Regions from separate parts of the Pseudomonas sp. AC211 genome, predicted to be linked through region 4. Evidence: predicted binding sites of a transcription regulator. Region 4 holds the regulator's gene; each other region holds the start of a gene.
What was found. Region 4 encodes FliA, which starts transcription of late flagellar genes. Its sites were predicted from a motif close to CTAAAGTTTNNNNNNNNNNNGCCGNTAA; they were not measured.
Positions count from the first base shown of each region.

Region 1: the regulator FliA is predicted to act here: its motif matches at 2,085-2,112, upstream of ACZZZP_RS03515 (methyl-accepting chemotaxis protein).
Region 2: the regulator FliA is predicted to act here: its motif matches at 5,594-5,621, upstream of ACZZZP_RS22165 (methyl-accepting chemotaxis protein).
Region 3: the regulator FliA is predicted to act here: its motif matches at 4,041-4,068, upstream of ACZZZP_RS22000 (methyl-accepting chemotaxis protein).

Region 1 is NZ_OZ409830.1:721,382-728,983, forward strand. It holds gene ACZZZP_RS03505 (methyl-accepting chemotaxis protein) at 1-516, opposite strand, end outside; gene ACZZZP_RS03510 (hypothetical protein) at 473-748, opposite strand; gene ACZZZP_RS03515 (methyl-accepting chemotaxis protein) at 738-2,042, opposite strand; gene ACZZZP_RS03520 (M48 family metallopeptidase) at 2,217-3,035, shown strand; gene ACZZZP_RS03525 (ketosteroid isomerase-related protein) at 3,147-3,590, opposite strand; partial or broken gene ACZZZP_RS03530 (TMEM165/GDT1 family protein) at 3,723-4,308, opposite strand; yybP-ykoY riboswitch at 4,395-4,528, opposite strand; gene ACZZZP_RS03535 (methyltransferase) at 4,565-5,563, opposite strand; gene ACZZZP_RS03540 (2-hydroxyacid dehydrogenase) at 5,604-6,569, opposite strand; gene ACZZZP_RS03545 (LysE family translocator) at 6,640-7,272, shown strand; gene ACZZZP_RS03550 (thiolase family protein) at 7,426-7,602, opposite strand, start outside.
Region 2 is NZ_OZ409830.1:4,724,296-4,731,897, reverse strand. It holds gene dgcA (dimethylglycine demethylation protein DgcA) at 1-1,267, shown strand, start outside; gene dgcB (dimethylglycine demethylation protein DgcB) at 1,420-3,354, shown strand; gene etfA (electron transfer flavoprotein subunit alpha) at 3,511-4,734, shown strand; partial or broken gene etfB (electron transfer flavoprotein subunit beta) at 4,724-5,505, shown strand; gene ACZZZP_RS22165 (methyl-accepting chemotaxis protein) at 5,682-7,307, shown strand; gene gbcA (glycine-betaine demethylase subunit GbcA) at 7,517-7,602, opposite strand, start outside.
Region 3 is NZ_OZ409830.1:4,679,767-4,687,368, forward strand. It holds gene rarD (EamA family transporter RarD) at 1-270, shown strand, start outside; gene ACZZZP_RS21985 (glycine cleavage system transcriptional repressor) at 291-809, opposite strand; gene ACZZZP_RS21990 (N-acetyltransferase family protein) at 944-1,390, opposite strand; gene ACZZZP_RS21995 (malate synthase G) at 1,719-3,896, shown strand; gene ACZZZP_RS22000 (methyl-accepting chemotaxis protein) at 4,168-5,787, shown strand; gene ACZZZP_RS22005 (hypothetical protein) at 5,803-6,960, shown strand; gene ACZZZP_RS22010 (phosphate ABC transporter substrate-binding protein) at 6,972-7,376, shown strand; gene ACZZZP_RS22015 (hypothetical protein) at 7,463-7,602, opposite strand, start outside.
Region 4 is NZ_OZ409830.1:1,498,972-1,506,573, forward strand. It holds gene flhA (flagellar biosynthesis protein FlhA) at 1-290, shown strand, start outside; gene flhF (flagellar biosynthesis protein FlhF) at 306-1,637, shown strand; gene fleN (flagellar synthesis regulator FleN) at 1,752-2,582, shown strand; gene fliA (RNA polymerase sigma factor FliA) at 2,579-3,325, shown strand; gene ACZZZP_RS07330 (chemotaxis response regulator CheY) at 3,410-3,784, shown strand; gene ACZZZP_RS07335 (protein phosphatase CheZ) at 3,804-4,592, shown strand; gene ACZZZP_RS07340 (chemotaxis protein CheA) at 4,604-6,859, shown strand; gene ACZZZP_RS07345 (protein-glutamate methylesterase/protein-glutamine glutaminase) at 6,992-7,602, shown strand, end outside.

The sequences.
Region 1 (7,602 bases), 780 kb from region 4:
CTCGGCCGCCACCTGGCCGATGTTGGTGACGTTGCGGTTGATGTCTTCGGCCACCGCGCTTTGTTCTTCGGCGGCGCTGGCGATCTGGGTGTTCATGTCGTTGATCACCGACACCGCTTCGGTGATCGCATCCAGCGCGCCGGCGGCTTGGGCGGCGTGCTTAACGCTCTCGTCGGTTTTGCCCTGGCTGTCTTCCATGACCTTCACCACCTCACGGGTGCCGTGCTGCAGTTGCTGGATCATGGCCTGAATTTCTTCGGTGGCCTGCTGGGTTTTTTGCGCCAGGTTGCGCACTTCGTCCGCTACCACGGCAAAGCCGCGGCCCTGTTCGCCGGCCCGCGCTGCTTCGATGGCCGCGTTCAAGGCGAGCAGGTTGGTCTGCTCGGCAATGCCGCGAATGGCGGTGAGGATGGCGTTGATGTTTTCGCTGTCTTTGGCCAGGTTCTGCACCACCGCCACGGCGCGACCGATTTCAGTGGCGAGCGAGGCGATGGCTTGCGAGGTGTTGTTGACGATGCGTTTGCCTTCGTTGGCCGAGCGGTCGGCGGCATTGGCGAGACTCGGCTGCCAGAGTGGCGTTACGCGCTACGTCCTGGGCGGTGGCGGTCATCTCGTGCACGGCGGTCGCCACTTGGTCGATCTCGGTCATTTGTCGCTGCACGCCCTGGTTGGTGCGGATGGCGATGTCGGCGGTGTTCTCCGAAGAGTCGCTGACTTTCTGCACCGAGCCCACCACATCACGAATCATGTTTTGCAGCTTGTTGGAGGAACGTGTTGAAGCCGTTGGCGATTTGCCCCAACTCGTCGGCGCGGTCCACTTGCAGGCGCTTGGTCAGGTCGCCGTCGCCTTTGGCGATGTCGTCCAGCATCACCACCATCTGTTTCAGCGGACGGGCAATGCCGTAGCCGACGAACCAGATCACCAACAGGCCGATGCCGGCAATCACCAGGCCCACCAGGGTCATGCCGAGGGTGTCGGTTTGGCGTTGGTCGTTGAGTTTCTGGTGCAGGGCGTTGAGTTCGGCATACACGGCTTTTTCCGGTACTTGCAGCACGAGGGTCCAGCGGCTGCCGGTTTCGGCGATGTTGAATGGCATCAGCAATTGCAGCTCGCCGGTGTCTTTGTTGGTGCTGAAGGTCGCCTGGCCCAGCGGCAGCGATTTTACGTCGCCAATGCCCGGCAGCACTTCGGTGCTTGGCGCGCCGAGTTTGCTGGGGTCTTTGGTGTAAGCAACGATGCGGCCGTTGTTGGAAATCAGGCCCAGCTCACCGGCGCCGTCGTAAAGCTTGGCGTCTTCGGTTTTAAGCAGTTCCTGAATGAAGTCGACGGTGAGGTCGGCACCGACGATGCCTTTGAATTGGCCCTTGGCCAGAATCGGCACGTTGAACGAGGCGAGCATGACCATCTTGCCGCCCATTTCGTAAGGAGCCGGATCGATCAGGCAGGTGCGTTTGGTTTCGCGCGGGCAGAGGTAATACTCGCCGGCACGCACGCCGGTGGGCAGCAGCTTGCTGCTTTCGATATCCGGGCCGAGGGTGTCGAGGGTCAGGCTGCCGTCCTCTTTGCGGTACCACCAGGGAATAAAACGCCCGATGTCGCTGGCGCCCTTGGCGGTCTGCCCGGCGTAGGCGGCGTCATTGCCGTCAAACGCGCCAGGCTCCCAGCCGATATAGGCGTCTACCAGTTTCGGATTCTTTTGCAGGGCGTCGTGCAGCAGGTTGAGTAACTCTTCCCGCGACAGGCTCACCGCCGGCGCGCCGCTGCTGTCGGTTTCGCCCACCAGAGCATTGGTTTGCGCGACGCCGGCGGCGATGACCAAGGGATATTCCAGCTCACGCAAAATTTGACTGACCTGCGCCTGGGCCAGTGTGGTCAGACGCTGGTGAATCATTTCTTCCAGCAACGACTGGGTGCTGGTTTTCACCATGTCCTGGGTGCGCGCACCGGCGAATAGCGAATACAGCACCAGCGCGGCCACGACAGCCAGCACGCTGGCACCGGCCAACAGGGCCACGGAGAACTGGATGGATTTCAAACGCATGAACACCCCCACATCGGACTTTGTTGGCAACCTGTCCCTGGCGTATCGGCCGCCTGCGGCGAAAGCATGAGCGGCGGACATGTGTAGCAAAGATGGCCGATTGCCAGAGCGCAAGTGTGGTTGTTCTGCAAAGGTGGGCGCACTAGCATACGAACCCGTTTATGGAGGACCGGTATGAAGCACTCTTTTCGTTTGACGGTAGTGGCCGCAGGCCTGCTACTGAGCGCCTGTCAGGCGGTCAACACCACCAGCGGCGACTCTGTTGGAGTGGGACGCAAGCAATACATGTTCAGCATGCTGTCGACCCAAGAGGTCAACCAGATGTATGCGCAGTCGTACCAACAAACTCTTAGCGAGGCCAAAGGCAAAGGCCAGCTGGACAAGACCAGCGCCAACGCCAAACGCGTTGACGCAGTGGCCAAACGGCTGATTGCCCAAGCGCCAAAGCTGCGTCCGGATTCGGCGCAGTGGGCGTGGGAAGTGAACCTGGTCGACAGCGAAGAGCTCAATGCCAACTGCGGCCCTGGCGGCAAGATCATTGTGTACAGCGGCCTGATCGACCAACTGAAACTCACCGATGACGAGCTGGCCGCGGTCATGGGCCACGAAATTGCCCACGCCCTGCGCGAGCACGGCCGCGAGGCCATGTCCAAGGCCTACGGCATGGAAATCGCCAAGCAAGGGGCCGGCGCATTGCTGGGGCTGGGCGAAGATTCGATGGCCTTGGCCGACACGGTTGTGGAGTACAGCCTGACGCTGCCCAACAGCCGCGAGAACGAAAACGAAGCTGACCTTATCGGCCTCGAACTGTCCGCCCGCGCCGGTTACAACCCCAATGCAGCGGTAACCCTGTGGCAGAAAATGAGCCAGGCCAGCGAAGGTTCACCACCTGAATTCATGAGCACGCACCCGGCCAGCAGCAGCCGCATCGCCTCGTTGCAGGCGGCGATTCCGAAAGTTGAGCCGTTGTATCAGCAGGCCAAACCGAAGTAATGAAATCCTTGGGAGCGGCTGGCGGTATTGGTTAGCCGCGCTTGGTCAGGCTTAGAAACGGCGACTGACCTATCGCGGCTAAAGCCGCTCCCACAGGTTTTTTGTATTGGTTCAGGGCAACGCTACTTCGGCGAACGGCCAGGTCACCAAACCCAGCTGTGAGCGGAAGCTTTCCATGTCGAAGATGGTGCACAGCTCTTCGATTTCACCGCCGCAGGTCAGCGTCCAGCAGGCCATGGCCGAAATGCTCAGCACTTTGTCACTGGCGGGATAACCGAGGGTGGGTTTTTCCAGCGTGCCGATCAGGGTGCTCCAGGTGAACACCTTGTTGCCTTCGGCCAGCATTTCCTCGACCACTACAACCAAATCGGGCATGGCGCTGCGGATGTCGACGACCATCTGCCCAAAGGCTTCGCTGTCGAGCGGGCGGCCAACGAACGAACTTTTGTAGATAAAGCTTTTGCTGTGCAGTTGTTCAGCGAGGGCGATTCGACCTTTATTCCATGACAGGTCGATGTGGTGGCGGACCAGCCTTTTCATATCATCCAATGACATAGCGGCGCTCGGCAGAGTTGGGCTAGAAGGGCTTCCTTTAACCAGAAGCAAGCCTAGCGGACTCTGCCTGGCGCCGCTGTGAATCGGCATTGGCCGAAACGCCAGTAACCTGGCGTCAGATAGTGGTGCGGGTTAAGCCATGCCGCTCGCTTGCAGTGCTCGGTAAATCGCGATGCCTGCGAGGATGAAAAACGCGCCAGCGGCCAGGCGTCGAATCAAGGTGAGTGGAAGTTTGTCGGCAGCGAAATTGCCGGCCAATACCACCGGCACGTTCGCCAGCAACATGCCCACGGTTGTGCCAATGATCACCAACCACAGCTCGGGATATTGCGCGGCGAGCATGACGGTGGCGATCTGCGTTTTATCGCCGATTTCAGCGAGAAAGAACGCAATCAGAGTCGTGAGGAATGGGCCAAAGCTACGGGCCGTAGTCGTTTCGTCGTCATCGATTTTGTCCGGCACCAGGGTCCACAACGCGGTCGCGGCAAAGCTCACGGCGAGAATCCAGTGCAGAACCACATCGGAGAAAAATCCGCTGACCCAAGCGCCCACCGCGCCGGCGGCCGCATGGTTGGCGAGGGTAGCCACAACAATGCCGGCAATGATCGGCCAGGGTTTACGGAACCGCGCCGCCAAAATCAGGGCGAGCAGCTGGGTTTTGTCGCCAATTTCAGCCAAGGCGACAATAACCGGTTGGAACGAGAAGGGAATCAAGCATCAGGCTTCCTCAGGGGCGGGTAGACACGGCTATGACACGTACTTCTTCCCGCCCCGGGTAAGGAGTTACGTGTCATAGGTCTTGTCAAACCCCTGGGTCCGTCTAGGCGGACCTTGGGTCGCACGCGCCATGCTCTGAGGAGCAAGTATGTTGACGCGTGCCGGGCGAAGCGCTGGCAATTGCAGTGCTTGCGGGAGACTACTCCCCTAGGACGGAGCGGATTCTGCCCGAGGAAGCTGTAAGCGGCAAGCCAAAGTTAATGCCGTTTGGCTCGGTAAACGCGAAAACCCTGACCTTCCCCCAGCGTGGCGCACGGGCCCAGATGCTGTTCGATGAGCGGCGGATATTTCAGAAAACTGTTGGCCACCAGGCGCAGTTCACCTTTGTGCTCCAGGTGTTTTACCGCCTTGCGCAACAGCTCTTCCGTGGCGCGGTAATGGGTGTGCACGCCTTCGTGGAAAGGGGGATTGGTCAGAATGGCCATCAGGTTTTTCGGCGCGGCATCGATGCCATCGCCGGTGATCACATCCGCCTCAAGGCCATTGGCCGCCAGCGTTAAGCGACTGCTGGCCGCCGCGAACGCATCGACATCCAGCAGCGTGACCGAACTCTCTGGATAACGCCGTTTCAGCACCGCGCCCACCACGCCAGCGCCGCAACCGAAGTCGAGCATGTGCCCGCTCGGCAGCTTGTCTAGGTGCTGCAGAAACAGTGCGGTGCCGCGATCCAAACGGCCGTGACTGAATACGCCCGGCAAGCTGAGGATGGTCAGCGGGCCGTCATCCAGCTCCAGCTCGTAGCGCTGCGCCAGGGCATTCAAATCCGGTGCGGCCGGTGCGTTTTCCACCGTCACTTGCCACAGCTGACAGTGCCGCGCGCTGTCGAGTTTGCGTGGGCTGCCGAAGGGTTGCAGTTGCTTGGCCGCACGCTCGATCCCGGCGCGTTTTTCACCCACCAAAAACAACTGGCGACCGGCCAGGCGCGACGCCAACACCGTCAGCAGGTAATCGGTCAGTTCGCGAGACTTGGGCAGAAACACCACGGCGGCATCAAAGGGCTGATCGCTCGGCGCCACGCCGAAATGGCAGCGCTGGGCGAAGCGCTCGCTCAGGTTGTTGTGGTCGCCGGCATGCCAGCTCCAGCCATGTGCAGCAGGCAGTTCGCCGAGTAAACCGTCAGCCGGCAAACCCGCCAACAGCACGTTACCGGTGAACAGTTCGGGCTGACGCAGCAGCACTTCGCTTCGCGGGTCCATGGGCGTCTCCTTGGATGGGGGCGGCAAAAAGCGGGGCAGCTTAGCCGACCTGTCGTTTCGGCGCACCGAGGAAAAATGCCTCGGCGTTTTCGCTCAGTTGGCCAACGATGCGCTGGCGCGCTTCGCGGCTTCCCCACGCGCTGTGGGGCGTGACGATCAGCCGTGGAATGTCGTTCGCCAGCAACGGATTGCCAGCGCTCGGCGGTTCCTGGCTCAGCACATCCGTGGCCGCGCCGCCGAGATGACCCCGGCGCAATGCATCAGCCAATGCTTGTTCATTGACCAGGCCACCACGGGCGGTGTTCAGCAAAAATGCGCTGGGTTTCATCAGCGCCAGCTGCGGTGCGTCTATCAGGTTGCGGGTGTGTTCGTTGAGCGGGCAGTGCAGGGTCAATGCGTCGACTTGCGGCAGCAATTGCTCCAGCGGCAGGCGATTTTCACGGGGCGGCCGTCCCGGCAATTGCCCCAGCAACACGCGCATGCCAAACGCCTCGGCCAGCTTCGCCACCGCGCTGCCCAATTCGCCATGACCAAGCAGGCCGAGGGTTTTACCTTCCAGTTCGACGATGGGGAAATCCAGCAAACAAAACTGCTTGGCCTGCTGCCATTTGCCTTCTCGAATCGCCTGTTGGTAATCGGGCAAACGGGTCGCTAAGGCCAGCAGCAACATCAAGGTGTGTTGCGCCACTGAAGGCGTGCCGTAACCCTGGCAGTTGCACACCACCACGCCGTGTTCACGGGCGGCAGCGAGGTCGACATTGTTGGTGCCGGTGGCGGCCACCAACACCAATTTCAGCGCCGGGCAAGCGGCGAACGTTTCAGCGCTGAGAGGAACTTTATTCGTGATCACCACCTCGGCGTTTTGCACGCGTTCGGCCACTTGCTCGGGCGTGCTGCTGGCATGCAGCGTCAGCTCGCCGAAGGCGGCGCGCAGTGGGGCGAAGTCGAGGTCGCCGAGGTCGAGGGAGTCGTGATCGAGAAACACGGCGCGGCTGCGGCTGGTCATCAGCTGTACCTTTTTTGCGGTCGGGGGAGGGCGTATCGTGGCCAGCCTAACAGACTGCGGAGCGCCACTTATGTACTGGACGGAGTTTCTAACCGTTGCCCTGATTCACCTGTTGGCAGTGGCCAGCCCCGGCCCGGATTTCGCCGTGGTGGTGCGCGAAAGCGTGGCCAATGGGCGACGCGCCGGCACCTGGACCGCACTCGGTGTGGGCTGTGCAATCTTTCTGCACGTTACCTATTCGCTGCTGGGCATCGGGCTGATCGTGTCGCAATCGATTGTGCTGTTCAGTGCGCTGAAATGGCTGGCTGCGGCGTACCTGATTTACATCGGCATCAAGGCCCTTCGCGCGCAGCCGGCGAAGCCCGGCGACGAGCAACAGCAAGCCGTTGAACCGGTCCAGCGCAGCGCCCGCAGTGCGTTTGTCAGCGGCTTTGTCACCAATGGTTTGAACCCCAAAGCCACGCTGTTTTTCCTCTCGCTGTTTACCGTGGTCATTAACCCGCACACGCCGTTGCTGGTGCAGGCGGGCTACGGCGTTTACCTGGCCGCCGCGACGGCTACGTGGTTTTGCATGGTGGCGTGGTTGTTTAGCCAGGAGCGTGTGCGCGCCGGGTTTTCGCGCATGGGGCACTGGTTTGATCGGGCGATGGGCGTGGTGTTGGTGGGGTTGGGGGTGAAGGTGGCGTTGGCGCGGATGCCGTAATGATCAAAAGCCCTGTAGGAGCGGCTGGGCGCCATTCCGATTAGCCGCGATGCCCTTGACCTGAAAAGCATCGCGGCTAAAGCCGCTCCCACAATAGTAATGCGTAAAAAAAGCCAGGCATCAGAGCCGGGCTTTTTCATTTCTGGCGAAGCGTTACAACAGCTCAACCGCCACCGCAGTCGCCTCGCCACCACCAATGCACAGCGACGCCACACCGCGTTTGCCGCCGGTGTTTTTCAGCGCGTTGATCAGCGTGAGGATGATGCGCGAGCCCGTCGAACCCACCGGGTGGCCCTGGGCGCAGGCGCCGCCGTAGACGTTGACCTTGGC
Region 2 (7,602 bases), 3.2 Mb from region 4:
CAACACCCTGGCCAACGTGATCCCCAACATGAGCTACCCGCCGGAGCCATTCCTGCACCTGGCGGCGGGCATCAAAGAAGTGGTCAAGGTGCCGGTGCTGCACGCGCAGAACATCAAAGACCCGAACCAGGCCACGCGCATTCTCGACGGCGGTTACGTCGATATGGTCGGCATGACCCGCGCGCACATCGCCGACCCGCACTTCATCGCCAAAATCAAAATGGGCCAGGTCGACCAGATCAAACAGTGCGTCGGCGCCAACTACTGCATCGACCGCCAATACCAAGGCCTGGACGTGCTGTGCATCCAGAACGCCGCCACGTCCCGCGAATACATGGGCGTGCCGCACATCATCGAAAAAACCACCGGCGTGAAACGCAAAGTGGTGGTGGTCGGTGGTGGCCCTGCGGGTATGGAAGCGGCTCGCGTGGCGGCTGAACGCGGCCACGACGTGACCCTGTTCGAGAAGAAAGACGCACTGGGCGGGCAGATCACCACCGCCTCGAAAGCACCGCAGCGCGACCAGATTGCCGGCATCACCCGCTGGTATCAGCTGGAACTGGCGCGCCTGAAAATCGACCTGCGCCTAGGCACCGGCGCCGACGTGGCAACCATTCAAGACCTGCGCCCGGACGTGATCGTGCTCGCCAACGGCGGCCATCCGTACCTGGAACAAAACGAACATTGGGGCTCGGCCGAAGGCCTGGTGGTCAGCAGCTGGGACGTGCTCGACGGCAAAGTGGCGCCGGCCAAAAACGTGCTGGTGTACGACACCATTTGCGAATTTACCGGCATGTCGGTGGCCGACTTTATGGCCGACAAAGGCTCGCAGGTTGAGATCGTTACCGACGACACCAAACCCGGTGTGGCCATGGGCGGCACCTCGTTCCCCACCTACTACCGCAGCATGTACCCCAAAGACGTGGTCATGACCGGCGACATGATGCTGGAAAAGGTCTACCGCGAAGGCGACAAGCTGGTGGCCGTGCTGGAGAACGAATACACCGGCGCCAAGGAAGAGCGCGTGGTCGATCAGGTGGTGGTGGAAAACGGCGTACGGCCGGACGAAACCTTGTACTACGCCCTGAAAGAAGGCTCGCGCAACAAAGGCCAGATCGACGTCGAAGCGCTGTTCGCCATCAAGCCGCAACCGTGCCTGAGCGAGGCGGGCGAGGGCTACTTGCTGTTCCGCATCGGCGACTGCGTAGCCCAACGCAACACCCACGCGGCGATTTATGACGCGTTGCGGTTGTGTAAGGACTTCTGATGTTTGTCTCCCCTCTCCCTCTGGGAGAGGGACGGGGGTGAGGGGCTGTTGGGCGAGAAATCAATGTCGCCTGCAACCCTCACCCTAGCCCTCTCCCAGAGGGAGAGGGGATTGAATCGCACTGTTTCCCGGTCCCGCGAAGGAGACCAATGATGTTAAACACCCTTCTGCCCATCCTCCTGTTCGCAGCCCTGCTATTGGCGGTGATCGGCGCGGCCAAGCGCTTTTTCATGTGGCGCCGTGGCCGTGCGGCCGAGGTCGATTGGCTTGGCGGTTTGCTGGCCATGCCCAAGCGCTACATGGTCGATTTGCACCATGTGGTGGCCCGCGACAAATACATCGCCAACACTCACGTAGCCACCGCCGGCGGCTTTATTCTGGCCGCCGTGCTGGCGGTGCTGGTGCATGGTTTCGGCCTGCATAACCGCGTTCTCGGTTTCGCCTTGCTCGGCGCCTGCGTGCTGATGTTTGTCGGCGCGCTGTTCGTGACCAAGCGTCGGCTGAACCCGCCTTCGCGCCTGTCGAAAGGCCCGTGGATGCGCCTGCCGAAAAGCCTGCTGATGTTTGCTGCCAGCTTCTTTATCGCCACCTTGCCGGTGGCCGGCATTCTGCCTGCGGCCTTTGGCGGCTGGGTGCTTGCGATGGTGCTGGCGATTGGCGTGGCGTGGGGCGTGTCGGAATTGTTCTTCGGCATGACCTGGGGCGGGCCGATGAAGCACGCCTTCGCCGGTGCCCTGCACCTGGCCTGGCACCGTCGCGCCGAGCGTTTTGGCGGTGGCCGTTCCACTGGGCTGAAAGCCCTCGACCTGTCCAATCCCAACGCGCTTTTGGGCGTGGAAAAACCCACCGACTTCACCTGGAACCAACTCCTCGGTTTCGACGCCTGCGTGCAGTGCGGTAAATGCGAAGCGGCGTGCCCAGCCTTTGCGGCGGGGCAACCGCTGAATCCGAAAAAACTTATTCAAGACATGGTCGTCGGCCTGGCCGGCGGCACCGATGCCAAGTTTGCGGGCAGCCCATACCCAGGCAAACCGGTGGGCGAACATGCAGGCGGCCCGCATCAACCCATCGTCAACGGCCTGGTCGATGCCGAAACGTTGTGGTCGTGCACTACCTGCCGCGCGTGCGTGGAGGAATGCCCGATGATGATCGAGCACGTCGATGCCATCGTCGACATGCGCCGCCACCTCACGCTGGAAAAAGGCGCCACGCCGAACAAGGGCGCCGAAGTGCTCGACAACCTGATCGCCACCGACAACCCCGGCGGCTTCAACCCCGGCGGCCGGCTGAACTGGGCGGCGGATTTGAACCTCAACCTGCTCAGCGAAAAACACACCGCCGACGTGCTGTTCTGGGTCGGCGACGGCGCCTTCGATATGCGCAACCAACGCACCCTGCGCGCGTTCGTGAAAGTGCTGAAGGCCGCCAATGTCGACTTCGCCGTGCTCGGCCTGGAAGAGCGCGACAGCGGCGACGTGGCCCGGCGCCTGGGCGACGAAGCCACCTTCCAGAGCCTGGCCAAACGCAACATCGCCACCCTGGAGAAATACAGCTTCAAACGCATCGTCAGCTGCGACCCGCACAGTTTCCATGTGCTGAAAAACGAATACGGCGCGCTCGGCGGCCACTACCAAGTGCTGCACCACAGCACCTTTATCGCCGAACTGATCGCCGCGAAAAAACTCAACCTTGGCCAGCACAAAGGCGGCTCCGTGACCTATCACGACCCGTGCTACCTCGGCCGCTACAACGGCGAATATGAAGCGCCACGCGACGTGCTGCGCGCCCTGGGTATTGAAGTGAAAGAAATGCAACGCTCGGGTTTTCGCTCACGCTGCTGCGGCGGCGGTGGCGGCGCGCCGATTACCGACATTCCGGGCAAGCAGCGGATTCCGGACATGCGCATGGTCGACATCAAAGAAACCGGCGCCGAATTGGTAGCCGTGGGTTGCCCGCAATGCACCGCGATGCTGGAAGGTGTGGTCGAGCCCCGGCCGCAGATCAAAGACATCGCCGAGCTGGTGGCGGAGGTGTTGGTGGAGGCGCCCGTGGTGGCGGTTAAGCGCGTGGCGGAGGGAGTGGAATGATGGATCTTTGTTTGCTGCTACCCCCTCACCCTAGCCCTCTCCCCCAGGGGGGCGAGGGGACGAATCGCGCGCGAATTAACTCCCCTCGCCCGCTTGCGGGAGAGGGGCTGGGGGTGAGGGGCCTTGGGCTCTTTCCCGCCCGCCGGAGCACCGCCCATGTCTGACCTCATCCGCCGCAACCCCCACGCCGAGCGCATCGCACGCAACCGCCTGCACCCGTTGCACGCCACCTTGCAGCGCAGCGAAACCAGTTGGATGGGCCCCAACGGCGTCATCCGCAAGAACCCGCATGCGGTCGGCTTTATCGGCCCCAACGGCATCAAGCGCATCGACCGCAGCGGCGTGCAGCAGGGCGGCACCACCAAGCGCTCCAGCCAGAGCGCCGTGGTGCAACTGCCGTTGCACACGGTGCCGGCGCCGAGCTTTTACATCGTCGTGGTGCCCGACATGGTCGGCGGCCGCCTGACCGCCCACGACCGCGACCTTCTAGGCCTGGCCCACAAGCTCGCCGGCAGCGCAGGCGCCGTGTTGGCCGTGGTATTTGGCGAGCACAAAGAAAACAGTTTCGACACCGCTGGCGTCGATCGCCTGCTGCACCTCGACGGCTCGCTTTACAGCGGCTACGCCCCCGAACAACAGGTGCAAGCCCTCACCGCCATTGAGCGGCAATTCCAGCCGCGTCATTGGCTGCTGCCCGACAGCCGTACCGGCGGCGGCGAGCTGGGGCGTCGCCTGGCGGCGCAGTTGGGCGAACGTCCGGCTACGCGCGTGTGGCAAGTGACTGACGCGCAGTGCATCGGCCGCGCCGGTGCCGGCCAGCAAGACCTGCAACGCCCGCTCGCCCGACTGATTCTGGCCGCCAGCGAATGCGCCGAGCCGGTCAGCGAAACCCGTCACGAAGCGCAGGTCATTACGCTTGAGCACGACGTCGCCCGTTGCCTGCCGCGTATCGAAGACCTCGGCGCCGTGGCAGTCGACCCCGCCGCCACGCCGATGGCCGAGGCGGAATTCATTCTGTCCGGCGGCAACGGCGTTAAAGACTGGGACCTGTTCCACCGCACCGCCGTCGCCCTCGGCGCCACCGAAGGCGCTTCACGCGTGGCGGTCGACGACGGCCATATGGCACGCAACCGCCAAGTCGGCGCGACCGGCACCTGGGTGACGGCGCGGGTGTACCTGGCTGTCGGTATTTCCGGCGCCATCCAACACCTGCAAGGCATCGGCGCCTGCGACAAAGTGGTGGCGGTCAACCTGGACGCTGGCTGCGACATGATCAAACGCGCCGACCTGTCCGTCATCGGCGACTCGGCGGCCATTCTTGCCGCCCTAATCGAACGCATGGCCGCGCACCGCGCCGGAGGCAATCGCGATGCAGCCTAAGCCACTCTCAGTGTTGTGCCTGGTGTCCATCGGCGCCCACCCCACCTCCGGCCGCGCCCGCCGCGCGCCGAGCAGGATTCCCGTGCCGTCGAGCTTGGCTTGCGCTTGGCCGGCGAACAGCTGCGCGTGCTGCACGCCGGCGACGCCCAGCAAGACGCCTTGCGCGCCTACTTGGGCATGGGCCTGAACGAACTCAGCGTGCTGCAACAGCCGGACGGCGCCGACGCGCTGCCCGTGCTGCTCGACTTCCTCAAAGGCAGCAAGGCGCAACTGGTACTCACAGGCAGCCAGGCCGAAACCGGCGAAGGTTCGGGCATGTTGCCGTACCTGCTGGCCGAGCAATTGGGCTGGCCCTTGGTGGTGGGCCTGGCCGAAGTGGAGAAGGTTGAAAACGGTGTAGCGCAGGTGCTGCAAGCGCTGCCTCGCGGTCAACGCCGGCGCCTGCAAGTGCGCCTGCCGTTTCTTGCCAGCGTCGACAACGCCGCCCCGGTCGCCCGGCAAAGCGCCTTCGGCCCAGCCCGTCGCGGCACCTTGAGCGCCGATGAAGTGGAAGTGCTCGATGATGACTTGCTCGCCAGCGCCACCTTTCAACCGGCACGGCCGCGGCCCAAACGGCTGAAAGTGATCAAAGCCAAAACCGGTGCCGAGCGCATGAAAGCGGCAACGGCCAAGGCAGCAGGCGGGGGAGGCCAGGTCATCAAGGATGTCAGTCCAGAGGAAGGCGCCGAAGCCATATTCAAGCTGCTGCTGGAGGAAGGCGTTATCCGCTGAGTTCGATTTTACAAATGGTTACGGTTGGAAGGATCAGAAAAAGCCCAAGTTCTTCAATGACTTGGGCTTTTTTTTTGGGCCGCTCCGCTTAAGGCTATTAGATGCGCTGCCGATACTCGGCTAGTTGGTAAGCAGGGCTTATCGCTTTTGTTTCTGGTACCTGAAGGATGCTTTTTATGACGCTTCGCTCGATGAACATAACCCCCCGCGCTTCACTCTCCTTTGGCCTCATCGCTCTGGTGATGTTCTTTCTTGGCGGGTTTGCCTTGCTGCAAATGAGCAGCATGCGTGAGCAGTCTGCGGAAGTGGACCAGTCCTGGCTGCCGAGCGTGCTGGCGCTGAACACCATGAGCGAAAGCGCCTTGCGCTTGCGAACCCTGACCTTGCGGATGCTGCTGGTGCGCGATCCTCAGGCAATCAAAGACAACGAAGCCCGTGCCGAGCAGATGAAAACCGACATGCTCGCCGCGCAGGCGCGCTATGAAGCCTTGCTCGATGGCGGCGATGAGCAGGGTTTGTATGAAACGTTCAAAACGGCGCAGAGCGGTTATTTGCGTGAGCAAGGCCGGGTGGTGGAATTGTCGCGGCAGAACAATATTGACGACGCGGTGCGCATCGTCAGCGGCGAAATGAGCGTGCAAGGCGACGCCATGGCCAAAGCCCTGCGCGCCCTTGGCGAATACAACACCCAAGGCGCCAACAAAGCCGCGGACGAAGCCAGCGCCACATTTTCCAGCGCGCGCACGTGGGTCGTTATCACTTTGGTCTTTGCCGCTCTGGCCACCGTCGTGCTGGCCATACTTCTGACGCGCAGCATCGTTCAACCGTTGACCCGCGCCTTGGGCGTGGCGGAAACGGTGGCGGGTGGCGACCTCACCGAGCGCATCGAGGTAGAAGGTTCGGACGAACCCGCCCGCCTGCTCGGCGCCTTGCGCACCATGCAGCAAAACCTGCGCAACACCATTCAGGGCATCGCCGACTCATCCAGCCAGCTGGCTTCTGCTTCCGAAGAGCTGAGCGCTGTGACTGAGAATTCCACGCGCGGCCTGCATCAGCAAAACGACGAAATTGAACAAGCCGCCACTGCCGTCAACGAGATGACCACGGCCGTGGAAGAAGTCGCGCGCAACGCCGTTATTACCTCCGAAGCCTCGCGCGAATCCGACCGCACCACCCAGCGTGGTCGCGAGCAGGTGCTGGAAACGGTGAACTCGATTTCCAGCCTGGCCGACGATGTCACCACCTCCGCCGACCAGGTACTGCAATTGGCAGGCAAGGTGCGCGACATCAGCCAGGTGCTCGACGTGATCCGCTCTATTGCCGAGCAGACCAACCTGCTGGCCCTGAACGCCGCCATTGAAGCCGCGCGCGCCGGTGAAGCCGGGCGTGGCTTTGCCGTGGTGGCCGATGAAGTGCGCGCCTTGGCGCACCGCACGCAACAGTCCACCCAGGAAATCGAACAAATGGTTGGCGGCATTCGCAACGGCGCCGATCAGGCCGTTAATGCCATGCAGAACAGCAACCAGCGCGCGCGCAGCACGCTCGATGTAGCGCGCGGAGCCGGTAGCGCGTTGGACGAAATCGCCGTGGCCATTTCGGCCATCAACGAACGCAACCTGGTAATCGCCAGCGCCTCGGAAGAACAAGCGCAGGTGGCGCGGGAAGTTGACCGCAACCTGACCAACATTCGCGATTTGTCGTTGCAGTCCTCAGCGGGGGCGAATCAAACGGCGGCGGCCAGCCAGGAGTTGTCGCGGCTGGCGGTGGGGTTGAATGGGATGGTGGCGAAGTTCAGGGTGTGAATCGGCGTTAAGGCGACAAGCATCGCGGCTAAAGCCGCTCCACAGAAATTGCAAAACCTGTGGGAGCGGCTTTAGCCGCGATCCTCGAGCCGTTGCGCCGGCCCTCACCCCCGCCCTCTCCCCGCAGACGGGAGAGGGGGACTGACCGAGCAGGCCGCGAGTTAGGTGATCGGTTCCCCTCGCCCGTTTACGGGGAGAGGGGCTAGGAGCTAGGGGTGAGGGCTGGGGCCATCACTGGGTCTTGATCCCATACAAATACGGCGCCGGCGCAGCCCCAAATTGCTCAGCAACCGCT
Region 3 (7,602 bases), 3.2 Mb from region 4:
ACCCAGTGGCTATGGCTGGCGGCGGCCGGCCCGGTAACGCTGGTGCCGCTGCTGTGCTTCAACGCAGCCGCGCGGCACTTGTCCTATGCGGCGCTGGGCTTCCTGCAATACGTGGCGCCGACGCTGGTATTGCTGCAAGCCACCTTGCTATTCGGTGAACACCTGAGCCCAAGCACGCTGACCGCCTTCGCCTTTATCTGGGCGGCGCTGGCTGTCTACAGCGTCGACGCCTGGCGCAGTTTGCAGCGCAGCAAACTGCCCGTCGCCTGACCGGCATCGCGCAGCCGAGGTTATTCCTCGCTGCGCAACACCAGCTCAACCATCAAGTCATCGGCCAGTGTTTCCAGGCGCGCCTGCAGCACATCGAGTGACAAACTCAGCGGAACCGCCAGCGTCGCCTCGGCATGAAACAGCGGCTCGTTGCTCATGGGCGCCGGCACTACATCGGTAACCAGACTCTCCACGTTCACCTCCAGCTCGCTGAGCACGCGGGTGATATCGCGCACGATGCCGGGCCGGTCGTTGCCTACCAGGTCGAGCAAAATCGGCTTCCACGCGTGCGCCGGGTCGAGGCCGCTTTCGGCCAGCAGTACGCGAATGCCCTGGCCATCCAACGCTTGCAACGCGGTGACCAGATCGTGGTGCCCTTCGGCAGGAACGCTCACTTTCAGAATGCCGGCGAACTGCCCCGCCATGCGCGACATGCGGCTCTCCAGCCAGTTGCCGCCGTGGGTTGAAATGCAGCTGGCGATCTTTTCCACCAAACCGGGCTGGTCTTCGGCAATTACGGTCAACACCAAATGCTTCACGGTTAACTCCTTGCTGTGATTAACGCGGCGTCCGCCACATCGTAGGAGCCAGCTTGCTGGCGATAGGGGCGAACGCAATTCGAAATCGGTGATTGCAGGGTTCGCCAGCAAGCTGGCTCCTACAAAAAGCGCTGTCAGGTCAGGCTGAGCCAGTAGGTCAGGTACACCTCGTCTTTCACATAACCCAGGCTTTCGTACAACGCCTGGCCAGCCAGATTGGTTTTCGCGGTTTCCAACTGCAAGCCGCAGGCGCCGGTTGCTTCGGCATGGGCGCGGGCAGCATTCATCAGCAGTTCGCCTACACCTTGGCGGCGGGCCGACGGGCTTACGAACAAATCGCTGAGCAACAACGCAGGCGCCAGGGCCAAAGAGGAATGAAAGGGATAAAGCTGCACGAAGCCCTGGGCCGCACCGGCCTCGTCACGCGCCAGCAATACGGTGGAATCACCCTTATGCAGACGAGCGGCGAGAAAGCCTCGAATCTCATCCAGCGGACGCGGCACCTCATAGAACTCAAGATAACCGGCGAACAACGAGGCGAGGTCGTCAAGGTCGCGGGTTTGGACGGCGTGAACGGGCATACATGGCGCTCCTAAAGGGCTTGCGCGAGTATAGGCAAAAGCCTACGAGCGCTGTCGAGCAAGGCGAAAAAGGTAGTAACACTACAAAATCGTGTACGAAACGAAGATTTTTGTGGAACAAAAGCGCTTTTTTTTGAGAACATCCGCGCCCCCGTTGTGACTGCCGAGGCCATAGCTGGTCGCAGTTCGACGCATGCCCGCTGATTTTCCACCGATCATGATGTAGTATGCCGCGCCTCGGACTACAAGACGGCCAACGCCGGGTCCGTACAGGGCTATCCGCAGTGAGCTATTGAGTACAGCTAAGAGCTGAGCAGAGAGGCAAGTAATGACTGAGCGCGTTCAAGTCGGTGGCCTGCAGGTCGCCAAAGTCCTGTTCGACTTCGTAAACAACGAAGCTATTCCCGGCACCGGGATTTCTGCCGAGCAGTTCTGGAAAGGTGCAGAGAGCGTCATCAATGACCTCGCACCGAAGAACCACGCACTACTCGCCAAACGTGATGAGTTGCAGGCCAAGATCGACGCCTGGCACCAGGCACGTGCTGGTCAGGCGCATGACGCCGTGGCTTACAAAGCCTTCCTGCAAGACATTGGTTACCTGCTGCCAGAAGTCGCAGATTTCCAAGCCACTACCCAAAACGTCGACGAAGAAATCGCCCACATGGCCGGCCCGCAGCTGGTAGTGCCGGTGATGAACGCGCGTTTCGCCCTCAACGCCTCCAATGCCCGCTGGGGATCGCTCTACGATGCCCTGTATGGCACCGACGCGATCAGCGAAGAAGGCGGCGCCGAGAAAGGCAAGGGTTACAACAAGGTTCGCGGTGACAAGGTAATTGCCTTCGCCCGCGCTTTCCTAGACGACGCCGCGCCGCTGGCTGCCGGCTCGCACGTTGATTCCACCGCCTACAAAATCGTCGACGGCAAACTGGTGGTCGGCCTCAAAGGCGGCAGCAACACCGGCCTGCGCGACGATGCGCAACTGATCGGTTTCCAAGGCCCGGCCAATGCACCCGTAGCCGTGCTGCTCAAGCACAACGGCCTGCACTTTGAAATTCAGATCGACGCGTCCAGCCCCATCGGCCAGACCGACGCGGCCGGCGTGAAAGACGTGCTGATGGAAGCGGCGCTGACCACCATCATGGACTGCGAAGACTCCGTAGCCGCCGTGGATGCAGACGACAAAACCGTCATCTACCGCAACTGGCTCGGCCTGATGAAGGGCGACCTGGCCGAAGAAGTGGCCAAGGGCGGCACCACCTTCACCCGCACCATGAACCCCGACCGCGTCTACACCAAAGCGGACGGCAGCGAGTTGACCCTGCACGGTCGCAGCCTGTTGTTCGTGCGTAACGTCGGCCACCTGATGACCAACCCGGCCATTCTCGATGCCCAAGGCAACGAAATTCCGGAAGGCATCCAGGATGCACTGTTCACCAGCCTGATCGCGGTGCACAACCTCAACGGCAACACCAGCCGCAAGAACACCCGTACCGGCTCGGTGTACATCGTTAAGCCAAAAATGCACGGCCCGGAAGAAGTCGCCTTCACCAGCGAAATCTTCACCCGCGTCGAAGACGTTCTGGGCTTGCCACGCAACACCCTGAAAGTCGGCATCATGGACGAAGAGCGCCGCACCACCGTCAACCTCAAGGCGTGTATCAAAGCCGCCAGCGAGCGCGTGGTGTTCATCAACACCGGCTTCCTCGACCGCACCGGTGACGAAATCCACACCTCCATGGAAGCCGGCCCGGTTGTGCGCAAGGCCGCCATGAAAGCCGAGAAGTGGATTGCCGCCTACGAGAACTGGAACGTCGATATCGGCCTGGCCACCGGCCTGCAAGGTCGCGCCCAGATCGGTAAAGGTATGTGGGCCATGCCCGACCTGATGGCCGGCATGCTTGAGCAGAAAATCGCTCACCCACTGGCCGGCGCCAACACCGCTTGGGTGCCGTCGCCGACCGCCGCTGCATTGCACGCGCTGCACTACCACAAGGTTGACGTGTTCGCCCGTCAGGCCGAACTGGCCAAGCGCGAGCGTGCCTCGATTGACGACATCCTGACCATCCCGCTGGCGGCTAACACCAACTGGTCTGCAGACGAAATCCAGAACGAACTGGACAACAACTCGCAGGGCATTCTGGGTTACGTCGTACGCTGGATCGACCAAGGCGTCGGCTGCTCGAAAGTGCCGGACATCAACGACGTTGGCCTGATGGAAGACCGCGCCACCCTGCGTATTTCCAGCCAATTGCTCGCCAACTGGCTGCGTCATGGCATCGCCAGCGAAGAGCAGATTGTGGCCAGCCTCAAGCGCATGGCGCCGGTGGTTGACCGTCAGAACGCCAACGACCCGCTGTACCGTCCGCTCGCTCCGAACTTCGACGACAACATCGCTTTCCAGGCTGCCCTGGAATTGGTGATCGAAGGCGCCAAGCAACCGAACGGCTACACCGAGCCGGTTCTGCACCGTCGTCGTCGTGAATTCAAAGCCAAAAACGGCCTGTAACTCACTCGACAGCGGCACAAAAAAAACGCCCTTCGGGGCGTTTTTTTATGGGTATTCCTCGGCGATAGCTGCCTGATGGCACCTGGCCCTCCACCCGTCCCGGAAAAGCCCTACAGACAACCAGACCAGCGGGCATACGGAAAACTTAAGCCGCCCAGCTAAATGCCGATAAAAATGTACCGCGACCTATACAATGGTCAGCTGGTGACCAATAAAAGATAATTAGTTTCATTTGGAAACTTTTCCTCTGCCGCAGTCTGGAAACAAGTCCATGTTCAAAAATATGCCGCTGACGTTGAAGCTTTCCCTGCCGCCCGCCGTGGCGCTTATCGGCCTGCTGCTCTTCGTGGTCTACACCGGCATTCAACTGAGCAATAACGACACCCGCCTCGTCGCGCTGGAAAAACAGAGCTACCCGACACTGGAAAACGCCGACGCGGTGATCTTCCAGTTTTCCCGTATCCCCGGCCTGCTCAACAGCGCCGTTGCGGCCGGCGAAATGGAAACGCTCAACGACGCTCGCAAAGTGATCGACGAAATCAACGTCAAGCAGCAAGCCCTGCAGACGTTGGTGAACGATCAGCCGCAACGACGCGATGAGTTACGTGCCTGGACCGCCGCCGTAAAGAGCTATGCCGACAACGCCTTCTCGGCCACCGAACAACTGCTCAAGGGCACAGCCTTTGAAGACCTGCGCGCCAACCTCGACCGCATGGCCAACGACCTGCAACTGGCGCAGAAAGCCGGCGAGCAGTTTCGCGCCCACGCCTATGACGATTTCCAGACCAGCCTGGCGCAAACCCGCACTGACAATGCCACCACCACTCGCGTCGGTTACGGCCTGAGCATCGCGCTCATTTTGCTGGTCAGCATCGGTTCGGTGATGGTCATTCGCAGTGTCATGAGCAACATCCATGGCGTGATCGACTCGTTGAAAGCCATTGCCAGCGGCGACGGCGATCTCACCCGCCGCGTGACGGTGGAAACGAACGACGAAATCGGCGTGATGATCAAACTGTTCAACGGTTTCCTCGACAAGCTGCAAGGCACCATCCGCCAGATCGTCAATGCTGCCAGCCCACTGGGCGATATGTCCAAGGAGCTGTACCGGCTAACCCAGGGCGCCGAAGAAAACGCCCGCTCGCAGCAGGGTCACACCGACTCCATCAGCCGCGACATTGCCACCATGACCGGCAGCATTCAGGAAGTGGCGCAGCGTTCGCAACAGGCCTCCCACGAGGCGGGCGCGGCGTCGAAACAAGCCGAAAGCGCGCGCCAGAACATCGGCAGCCTGTCCTCCAGCATCAGCGACCTGGGCAGTAGCGTCATGGGCTCGGTTCAGGCCATGGAGCAATTGGAAGAAGAAACCCAGCAGGTGGGCTCGGTGCTCACGGTCATTCGCAGCATTGCCGAGCAAACCAACCTATTGGCCCTGAACGCCGCTATTGAAGCCGCGCGGGCGGGCGAGCAAGGTCGCGGCTTTGCCGTAGTGGCAGACGAAGTGCGCAACCTGGCGCAGAAGACCGCAGCCAGCACGGCTGAAATCCAGAACATTATTCAGCGCCTGCAAAACAGCGCCAATGGCGTGCTGAACGTAATGACGCAGAACGGCCAGAAAGCCCAGGCCAGTATCGAACGCTCGGTGGCTGCCACCGAAACCCTGGACGCTATCGCCCAGGCTGTTCGCCAGATTGACGAGTTGAATGCCGGCATCGCCCAGTTCACCCAGGAGCAGATCGGCCTTTCCAACTCCATTCAAAAAGACACAGAAGTGTTGCAGAGGGATACGCAAGCAACCACACACGGGGCCGATGCGACCGCACGCCTTGGCGAGCAGTTGGTCAGCACCGGGGACCATTTGCGCGCCGCTACGGCCCAATTCCGCGTTTAACACGAGAGCACCAGAATGACCCAACTTCGAGTATTCACCCTCGCAGCCTGCCTTGCGAGCACACCGGCGTTTGCCTTGGACCAAGGCGAATATCGCTTTAACGGTTTCGGCACCGCCGGCATTACCCACCTGGGTGGTGAAGACGATGGCCGCAGCTACGGCGTGAACGGCCAGACCAACGACTCCTGGCGCGGCGACCAACTGTCCAAGCTCGGCGGCCAGTTCCAGTACGGCCTCACCGACACCGTCGGCGTCACCGTGCAGGCAACGCTCAAGCCCGAGCAAGACAACTGGAAAGCCAACCTGGAATGGGCCTATTTGTCGTGGCAAGCCACCGACGGCCTGATGCTGCGTGCCGGTCGTCTGCGCAGCCCGGTGTACATGTACTCGGAAACCCTCGACGTCGGCTTCACCTACCCCTGGCTGCGTCTGCCAGACGAGGTGTACAGCCAAGTTCAGGTCAGCAACTACGAAGGTGCGGATGCCGTTTACACCCTGCCGCTTTCCTTTGGCTCGGTAAGCTTCCAGGTTGCGGGTGGCCAGGCGGTCAACCGCAACATTTTCGCCGCCGATGACCTCTACGACATCGACTACAAGAAAATTTTCGCCGCCAACGTCAGCCTCGCCACTAATGACTTCGGCACCGTGCGCATCGGCTACACCGAAGCCGATATCGACGCCGACATCACCGGCCGGGTTACCACGCCGTTCCGCACACGTATCACCATCCCGCTTAATCAGCTGGACCAGCAGAAGGGCAAATTCACTTCCGTGGGCTACCAGTACGACGACGGCACCTGGATCACCGCCAACGAGTGGACCAGCCGCATCATCGAAGCCGATGACGCCGGCAGCACCGACGCGTTCTACCTGATGGGCGGCCGCCGTTTCGGCGACTTCCTGGCCCACGTCACTTACGCCCAGTTGGACGAAGACGAGGGTCGCCAGACTTCCTGGACCTACGGCCTGAACTACAACGTGACCCCGACCGTGATCGTCAAAAGCGAATACAAGCGCGTGGACACCACCGGCGGCTACGGCGGCGTGTTCGTCGAAAACGCCCAAGAGAGCTACAACCACGCGGTCTATTCAGCGACCAACGGCCTGGCGGGCACGCCTTCGCGCAACTTCGACGGCGACATCATCAGCGTCGGCGTTGACTTCGTATTCTAAGGAGAGCCCCCATGAAGTTTGCAATTCGCGCTCTCTATGCCAGCACCCTGATGGCCGCTGCCACCCTGGCTCACGCCGAAGTGGCGGTGATCGTCAATGCTGGCGCCAGTGCCAACCCGAGCCAATCAGACGTGGCCAACATTTTTCTGGGTAAAGACAAGTCGCTCAAAGGCGTCGACCAGAAAGAATGGAACCCCACCAAAGACAAGTTCTACAGCAGCGTCGCCAGCAAAAACGAGTCGCAGCTGAAGTCGTACTGGTCGGGCTTGGTGTTCACTGGCAAAGGCCAACCGCTGCCAAGCGTTGCCGATGACGCTGCCGTTGTCGCCAAAGTGGGCGCCGAAGCGGACGCCATCGGCTATGTCGACAAGGCTGCCGTGACCGACAAGGTGAAAGTGCTGTTCACCCTGCCGTAAGCACCGCGTCACCGCATAAAAAAACCGCCTGATTGGGCGGTTTTTTTATGGGGCAAATCTGCGGAACGCCGCTGGGCTTCATAGCCTCACTGCACAAGTGACGCCATTTCGCTGGGTGCCGACGCTGAATATTTAAGCCGCTCGATCACCTCGCGCGGCAGCACATCGTTACTGATACCCGGCTGCAACAGGCCGGAAAAATAGTAATGCGGCAGTCCCATCAGTT
Region 4 (7,602 bases):
CCAGGTTGGAACAGATATTGCTAAATAGCCTACAGAAGGCCGGTCAAGGCTCCGAGGATGGCATTCTTTTGGAGCCGAGCATGGCCGAGAAGCTGCAGCGTTCCCTGGTGGACGCCGCGCAACGCCAGGAAATGCTCGGTAAGCCAGCGATTCTGCTGGTAGCCGGTCCGGTTCGGGCGATGCTCTCGCGGTTCGCACGGTTGGCAGTACCGACCATGCACGTGTTGGCGTACCAGGAAATCCCAGACAACAAGCAGGTCACCATCGTTGCCACGGTGGGTCAGAACTGAACTGAGGCTTAGGTCATGCAAGTTAAACGCTTTTTCGCCGCCGATATGCGTCAAGTCATGAAGTTGGTTCGCGATGAGCTGGGCGCCGATGCGTCCATCATCGGCACGCGCCGTGTCGCCGGAGGCGTGGAACTGACCGCGGCCCTGGACTACCAGGCGCCGGTGATGCCTGCCCGCCAGCCGAACCCTGAGCTTGAGAACGAGCTGCGTCGCACGCAGTCGATGCTGGTGTCGGCGCAAGCCGATCTGGCCACCCGTGTGGCCGGCGAAAAAATGAAAGACGGCCAGTTGTTCGCCAACGAATCCATCGTGGCGCCAGAATTGCCGGCCTCGTTCGTTCGCCCAGAGCGGCCAAAACCGGCTGCCGCGCCTGCGCCAGAACCTGCGAAGGCGGTGGCAACCGACCAGCGCAGCCTTGATGCCATGCGTTTCGAATTGAACGGCCTGCGCGAGCTGATTGAAGTGCAACTGGGCTCGATGGCCTGGGGTCAGATGCAAAGTCGCCGTCCGCAACAGGCTGCGCTGTGGCGTCGTCTGCAACGCATGGGCTTGCCGGCAGAATTGTCGCGCGTGCTGCTGGAGCGGGTGTCTGCAGTGTCCGAGCAACGTCAGGCCTGGCGCATGATTCTCGCCCACCTGGCCCACGCCATCAAAACGCCAAAAGTCGAGCCGCTGGAAGAGGGCGGTGTGATCGCGCTGGTTGGCCCGGCTGGTATGGGTAAAACCACTACACTGGCAAAAATGGCGGCGCGTTATGTTTTGAAATACGGCGCGCAACACGTGGCGCTGGTGAGCATGGACAGCTACCGCATCGGTGCTCAGGAACAGCTGAAAACCTTGGGCCGCATTCTTAATGTGTCGGTGACGCAAGTGGATCCCGGCACCTCGTTGACCCAAGCGCTGGAGCCATTGGCGCGCAAACGTGTGGTGCTGATCGATACCGCCGGCTTGCCGGGCAATGATCCGGCGCTGCACATGCAGTTGGAAACCTTGGCGGGTCGTGGGGTCAAATCGAAAAATTATCTGGTTCTGGCCGCTACCAGCCAGAGCCAAGTGCTCAAGGCGGCCTACCATAGCTATAAGCGTTGCGGTCTGACTGGCTGTATTCTTACCAAGGCCGATGAAGCGACCAGTTTGGGCGAGGTTTTAAGTCTGGCTATAAGCCAGCATCTACCGGTAGCCTATCTGGCAGACGGTCCGCGCATTCCAGATGATCTGCATGTTCCACGCAGTCATCAGTTGGTGAGTCGCGCCGTGAGTTTGCAGGCGCCTCAGGAGCCCAGTGAAGACGCCATGGCCGACATGTTCGCCGGGCTGTACCAGAACCCGGCGCGTCGCGCAGGCTGATTCGCTGTAGAGCAAGGCAGTAACGAAATTTAGTCGTTCAGGTGGGCCCGGTGCCGGGCCTGAACGTAATCAGCCAAGTGGCCTCAGTCGAGCTAGACAAGGTGTGTAGATAACATGGGTATGCATCCCGTACAGGTGATCGCGGTGACTGGCGGCAAGGGTGGCGTCGGCAAGACCAATGTATCGGTCAATCTTTCCCTGGCCCTGGCTGACCTCGGTCGGCGTGTGATGCTGATGGACGCCGACCTCGGCTTGGCCAACGTCGACGTGCTGTTGGGCCTGTCGGCCAAGCGCACCCTGGCCGACGTCATCAGTGGCGAATGCGAGCTGCGCGACGTGCTGCTGCAAGGGCCGGGCGGCATCCGCATCGTGCCGGCAGCCTCCGGCACGCAAAGCATGGTGCAGCTCACGCCCATGCAACACGCTGGCCTGATTCAGGCGTTCAGCGACATCAGTGACAACCTCGACGTATTGGTGATCGACACCGCCGCCGGTATCGGCGATGCGGTGGTGAGTTTTGTGCGCGCGGCCCAGGAAGTGATTGTGGTGGTGTGCGATGAGCCCACTTCCATCACCGACGCCTACGCCCTGATCAAACTGCTGAACCGCGACCACGGCATGAGCCGTTTCCGCGTACTCGCCAATATGGCGCACAGCCCACAGGAAGGTCGCAACCTCTTTGCTAAGCTGACCAAAGTGACTGATCGTTTCCTCGACGTCGCCTTGCAATACGTCGGCGCTGTGCCTTACGACGAGTCGGTACGCAAGGCGGTACAGAAGCAACGCGCAGTTTATGAGGCCTTCCCTCGCTCCAAGTGCGCGCTGGCATTCAAGGCCATCGCGCAGAAGGTCGACACCTGGCCGTTACCAGCCAATCCGCGTGGGCACTTGGAGTTCTTCGTGGAGCGTCTGGTCCAGCAACCGCTTGCTGATACGGCCGTATGACATCAGGCAATGGGCTCCGTATGTATAGCAAGGCACAGGCGCAGGACTCCCAGCACCAGTTGATCGAGCGTTACGCGCCTCTGGTCAAACGCATCGCCTACCACTTGCTGGCACGTTTGCCGGCAAGCGTGCAGGTGGAAGATCTGATCCAGGCCGGCATGATCGGTCTGCTTGAAGCGTCAAAGAAATACGACTCCAGCAAAGGCGCCAGTTTTGAAACTTTCGCCGGCATTCGCATACGTGGATCTATGCTGGATGAGGTACGCAAGGGCGATTGGGCACCGCGTTCGGTGCACCGCAACAGTCGCATGGTCAGTGACGCAATCCGAAAAATTGAAGCCCGAACGGGTAGAGACGCTAAAGATCAAGAAGTTGCGGCCGAACTCCAATTGAGTCTCGAGGATTACTACGGCATTCTTGGCGACACTTTGGGCAGCCGCTTGTTCAGTTTCGACGACCTTCTTCAGGACGGCGAGCACACAGGTCTGCGTGAAGACGCTGGCATTACCCACTTCGAGCCTTCGCGCGATCTGGAAGATGAACGCTTCCAATCGGCATTGGCGGCGGCCATCTCTGGACTGCCTGAACGTGAACAGTTGGTGTTGTCGCTGTATTACGACGAAGAACTGAATCTCAAGGAAATTGGCGAAGTGCTGGGGGTCAGCGAATCGCGGGTCAGCCAGTTGCATAGCCAGTGTGCCGCTCGTTTGCGTGCACGCTTGAGCGAGTGGCGCGCTAGCTGAGCGGCACTGCCAGTTTCTCGATTCAACGCGCATCCAGGTGCTGGGTGCGTTTAGGACTGTACGGAGGTCGACTTGGACAAAAACATGAAAATCCTCATCGTTGACGACTTCTCAACGATGCGACGGATCATCAAGAACCTCTTGCGTGACTTGGGATTCACCAACACCGCTGAGGCTGATGACGGAACCACCGCTTTACCCATGCTGCAAAGCGGCAGCTTCGACTTTCTCGTCACTGACTGGAACATGCCGGGTATGACCGGTATCGACCTGTTGCGTGCGGTTCGCGCCGATGACCGTCTCAAGCACCTGCCGGTGCTGATGGTGACCGCCGAGGCCAAGCGCGATCAGATTATCGAAGCGGCGCAGGCCGGGGTGAATGGCTACGTAGTGAAGCCGTTCACAGCTCAAGTGCTGAAAGAGAAGATCGAAAAAATCTTCGAGCGTGTTAACGGCTGATCCCGGCCGTGGGGGCAATATGGCGCACGACGATCTACCCATGGGCGACCTTGAGTCGTCCCTAAAATCCAATGCCCGCGAGCTCGTTGATAGCCTTGAGAAAGGTAATTTTGGCGAAGCGGTGCAGCTCATTCATGAGCTCAACAAAGTGCGTGATCGTGGTCTTTACCACGAAGTGGGAAAACTGACGCGTGAGCTGCACAACGCCATCGTCAACTTCCAGCTTGACCCACGCGTTCCACATGCCAAGGAAGTGTCGCAAATCACCGACGCCACCGAACGCCTGAACTATGTCGTGACGATGACCGAGAAAGCGGCCAATCGCACCATGGATCTGGTGGAGCAGAGTGCGCCGCTGGTTAACGACCTCAACGATGAAGCCACTGCGCTGGGCGCCGACTGGGGTCGCTTTATGCGCCGCGAGTTGGGTGCCGAAGCTTTCCGCGAATTGGCCAAACGCATCGAACTGTTTCTCGCCCGAAGCGAACGTGACAGCAGCAAATTGTCGGGGCACCTCAACGACATTCTGCTCGCCCAGGATTACCAGGACCTCACCGGTCAGGTGATCAAGCGCGTTACGCAACTGGTTACCGAAGTGGAAAGCAACCTGCTGAAACTGGTGCTTATGGCCAGCCAAGTGGACCGTTTCGCAGGTATCGAGCACGACCATGCCGTGCTGCGCGCCGAGCAAGAACAACAAAAAGAGCCTTCTCATGGTGAAGGTCCGCAGATTCATGCCGATAAGCGTGAAGACGTCGCTTCCAATCAGGACGACGTGGACGATCTGCTATCAAGCTTGGGATTCTAGGGAGCACACAGATGAGCTTCGGCGCCGATGAAGAAATCCTCCAGGACTTCCTGGTAGAGGCCGGCGAAATTCTTGAGCAGTTATCGGAACAATTGGTCGAGCTGGAAAGCCGCCCGGATGATTCCAATCTGCTCAATGCGATTTTCCGCGGATTCCACACCGTCAAAGGTGGCGCCGGCTTCCTCCAGCTCAATGAGCTGGTGGAGTGCTGCCACATTGCCGAGAACGTGTTCGACATCCTGCGCAAGGGTGAACGGCGCGTTGACTCGGAGTTGATGGACGTCGTTCTCGAAGCTCTTGATGCCGTCAACGGCATGTTTTCTGAAGTGCGCGAACGCACCACGCCGACACCGGCTACGCCAGAGCTGTTGGCGGCGCTGGCGCGTTTGGCCGAGCCGCAGAGCGCCGCAGAATTGGCCGCTGCGACTGCCGAACCAGAGGCTGAACCCGAACCCGACGTTGCCGAGGCGCCTGCTGCGGCAGAAGCCTCTGGCGATATCACCGACAGCGAATTCGAGCAACTGCTCGATGCCCTGCACGACGAGCCCAAAGCGCCCGTAGCAGCCGCCAGCGGCGATGAAATTACCGACGACGAATTCGAATCGCTGCTCGACCAGTTGCACGGCAAGGGCCAGTTCGCTGCTGCCCCGGCCGCGCCCGCTGCGCCGGTCAGCGTGCCGCCTGCCAGTGCGGCCCCGGCTGCTGCCGGTGGTGGCGATGAAATTACCGATGACGAATTTGAAGCGCTGCTGGACCAGTTGCATGGCAAAGGCAAATTCGTTGAACCCGTCGCTGAACCGCAAACACCCGCCGCGCCAGTAGCAGCGGCAACGCCTGCCGCGAGTGGCGCGGGTGACAACATCACCGACGATGAATTCGAGGCCTTGCTGGATCAACTGCACGGCCAAGGCAAATTCGTAGAACCCGCTGCCCAGGCGCCAGTGCCGGCCGCCGCCGCGCCGGCGAAAGCCGCTGCACCTGCGCCCAAGCCTGCCGCGAAAGCCGAGCCGGCCAAACCTGCCGCCCCGGCTAAACCTGCCGCTGCGCCGGCCCCTGCGCCCGCTGCTGCCGCCGCTGATAAAGCCGGCCCGGCTGCCGAAGCGGAAACCACCGTGCGCGTCGACACCGCGCGGTTGGACGAAATCATGAACATGGTCGGCGAGTTGGTGCTGGTGCGTAACCGTCTGGTGCGCCTGGGGCTTAACAGCGGCGACGAGAACATGTCCAAGGCCGTATCCAACCTCGACGTGGTCACGGCGGATCTGCAAACCGCGGTGATGAAAACCCGCATGCAGCCAATCAAGAAAGTGTTCGGGCGCTTCCCACGTCTGGTTCGCGATCTGGCCCGTAGCCTTAAGAAAGAAATCAACCTGGAGTTGGTCGGTGAAGAAACCGACCTCGACAAAAACCTGGTTGAGGCACTGGCCGACCCGTTGGTTCACTTGGTGCGCAACTCGGTGGACCACGGTATCGAGTCGCCGGAAAAACGCGAAGCCGCCGGCAAAAGCCGCGGCGGCAAAATCGTGCTGTCGGCGCAGCAAGAGGGTGACCACATCCTGCTGTCGATTTCGGACGACGGCAACGGCATGGACCCCGACGTCTTGCGCGCCAAAGCGGTGGAGAAGGGCGTGCTCGACAAAGACGCCGCCGACCGCCTCAGCGAAGCCGAATGCTACAACCTGATTTTCGCCCCGGGCTTTTCGACCAAAACCGAGATTTCCGACGTGTCCGGCCGTGGCGTGGGCATGGACGTGGTGAAAACCAAGATTTCCCAGCTCAACGGCATCATCAACATTTACTCGGCCAAAGGCCAAGGCACCAAGATCGTCATCAAGGTGCCGCTGACCTTGGCGATCATGCCGACCTTGATGGTCATGCTCGGCAACCAGGCGTTTGCGTTCCCGCTGGTTAACGTCAACGAAATCTTCCACCTCGACCTGTCGCGCACCAACGTGGTCGACGGTCAGGAAGTGGTGATTGTGCGGGACAAAGCTTTGCCGCTGTTCTACCTCAAGCGCTGGCTCATCAGCAGCGCCCAGCACGAAGAGCAGCATGAAGGCCATGTAGTGATTCTGTCGGTGGGCACGCAGCGTATCGGCTTTGTGGTCGATCAGTTGGTGGGCCAGGAAGAAGTCGTGATCAAGCCGCTGGGCAAGATGCTCCAAGGCACTCCGGGAATGTCCGGGGCCACCATCACAGGTGATGGGCGCATTGCCCTGATTCTGGATGTGCCGAGCATGCTCAAGCGTTACGCACGCCGCATCTGATGCGGTGTGTCACTCAGCGTAGATAAGGCATGGAGCGTGGCATTTACGGGACGTAAATAAGCGCTCCGCCTGCTTGCGCAGCACCAAGCGCGACGGCCCAACCGGGCCTCGGGCGGGTTCAAAGGAGCGGTTATGGCAGTTAAGGTTCTGGTGGTAGACGATTCCGGCTTTTTCCGCCGGCGTGTCTCGGAGATTCTCTCCGCCGACTCGAATATCCAGGTCGTTGGCACTGCCACCAATGGTCGCGAAGCGATCGATCAGGCCCTTGCCCTCAAGCCTGACGTGATCACCATGGACTACGAAATGCCGATGATGGATGGCATTACGGCCGTGCGTCACATCATGCAGCGCTGTCCCACTCCGGTACTGATGTTCTCCTCGCTCACCCACGAAGGCGCGCGTGTCACGCTCGATGCGCTGGATGCCGGTGCGGTTGATTTCCTGCCGAAGAACTTCGAAGACATCTCGCGCAATCCCGAGAAGGTCAAACAACTGCTGTGCGAGAAGGTGCATACCATCGCCCGCAGTAACCGCCGCTACAGCGGTATGCCTGCTGCCGCGCCGGCACCTGCGCCCAGTCATGCGCCTGCCGCCAGCTCTTCCAGCACCGCCACCAGCAGCACGCCTGCGCGCCCCGCGCCAGTTGCGCCACGGCCGGCTGCTGCAGCGCCTGCTGCCAGCTCCAGCGCAGCGCCCAAGCGCAAGGCTTACAAACTGTTGGCCATCGGCACCTCGACCGGCGG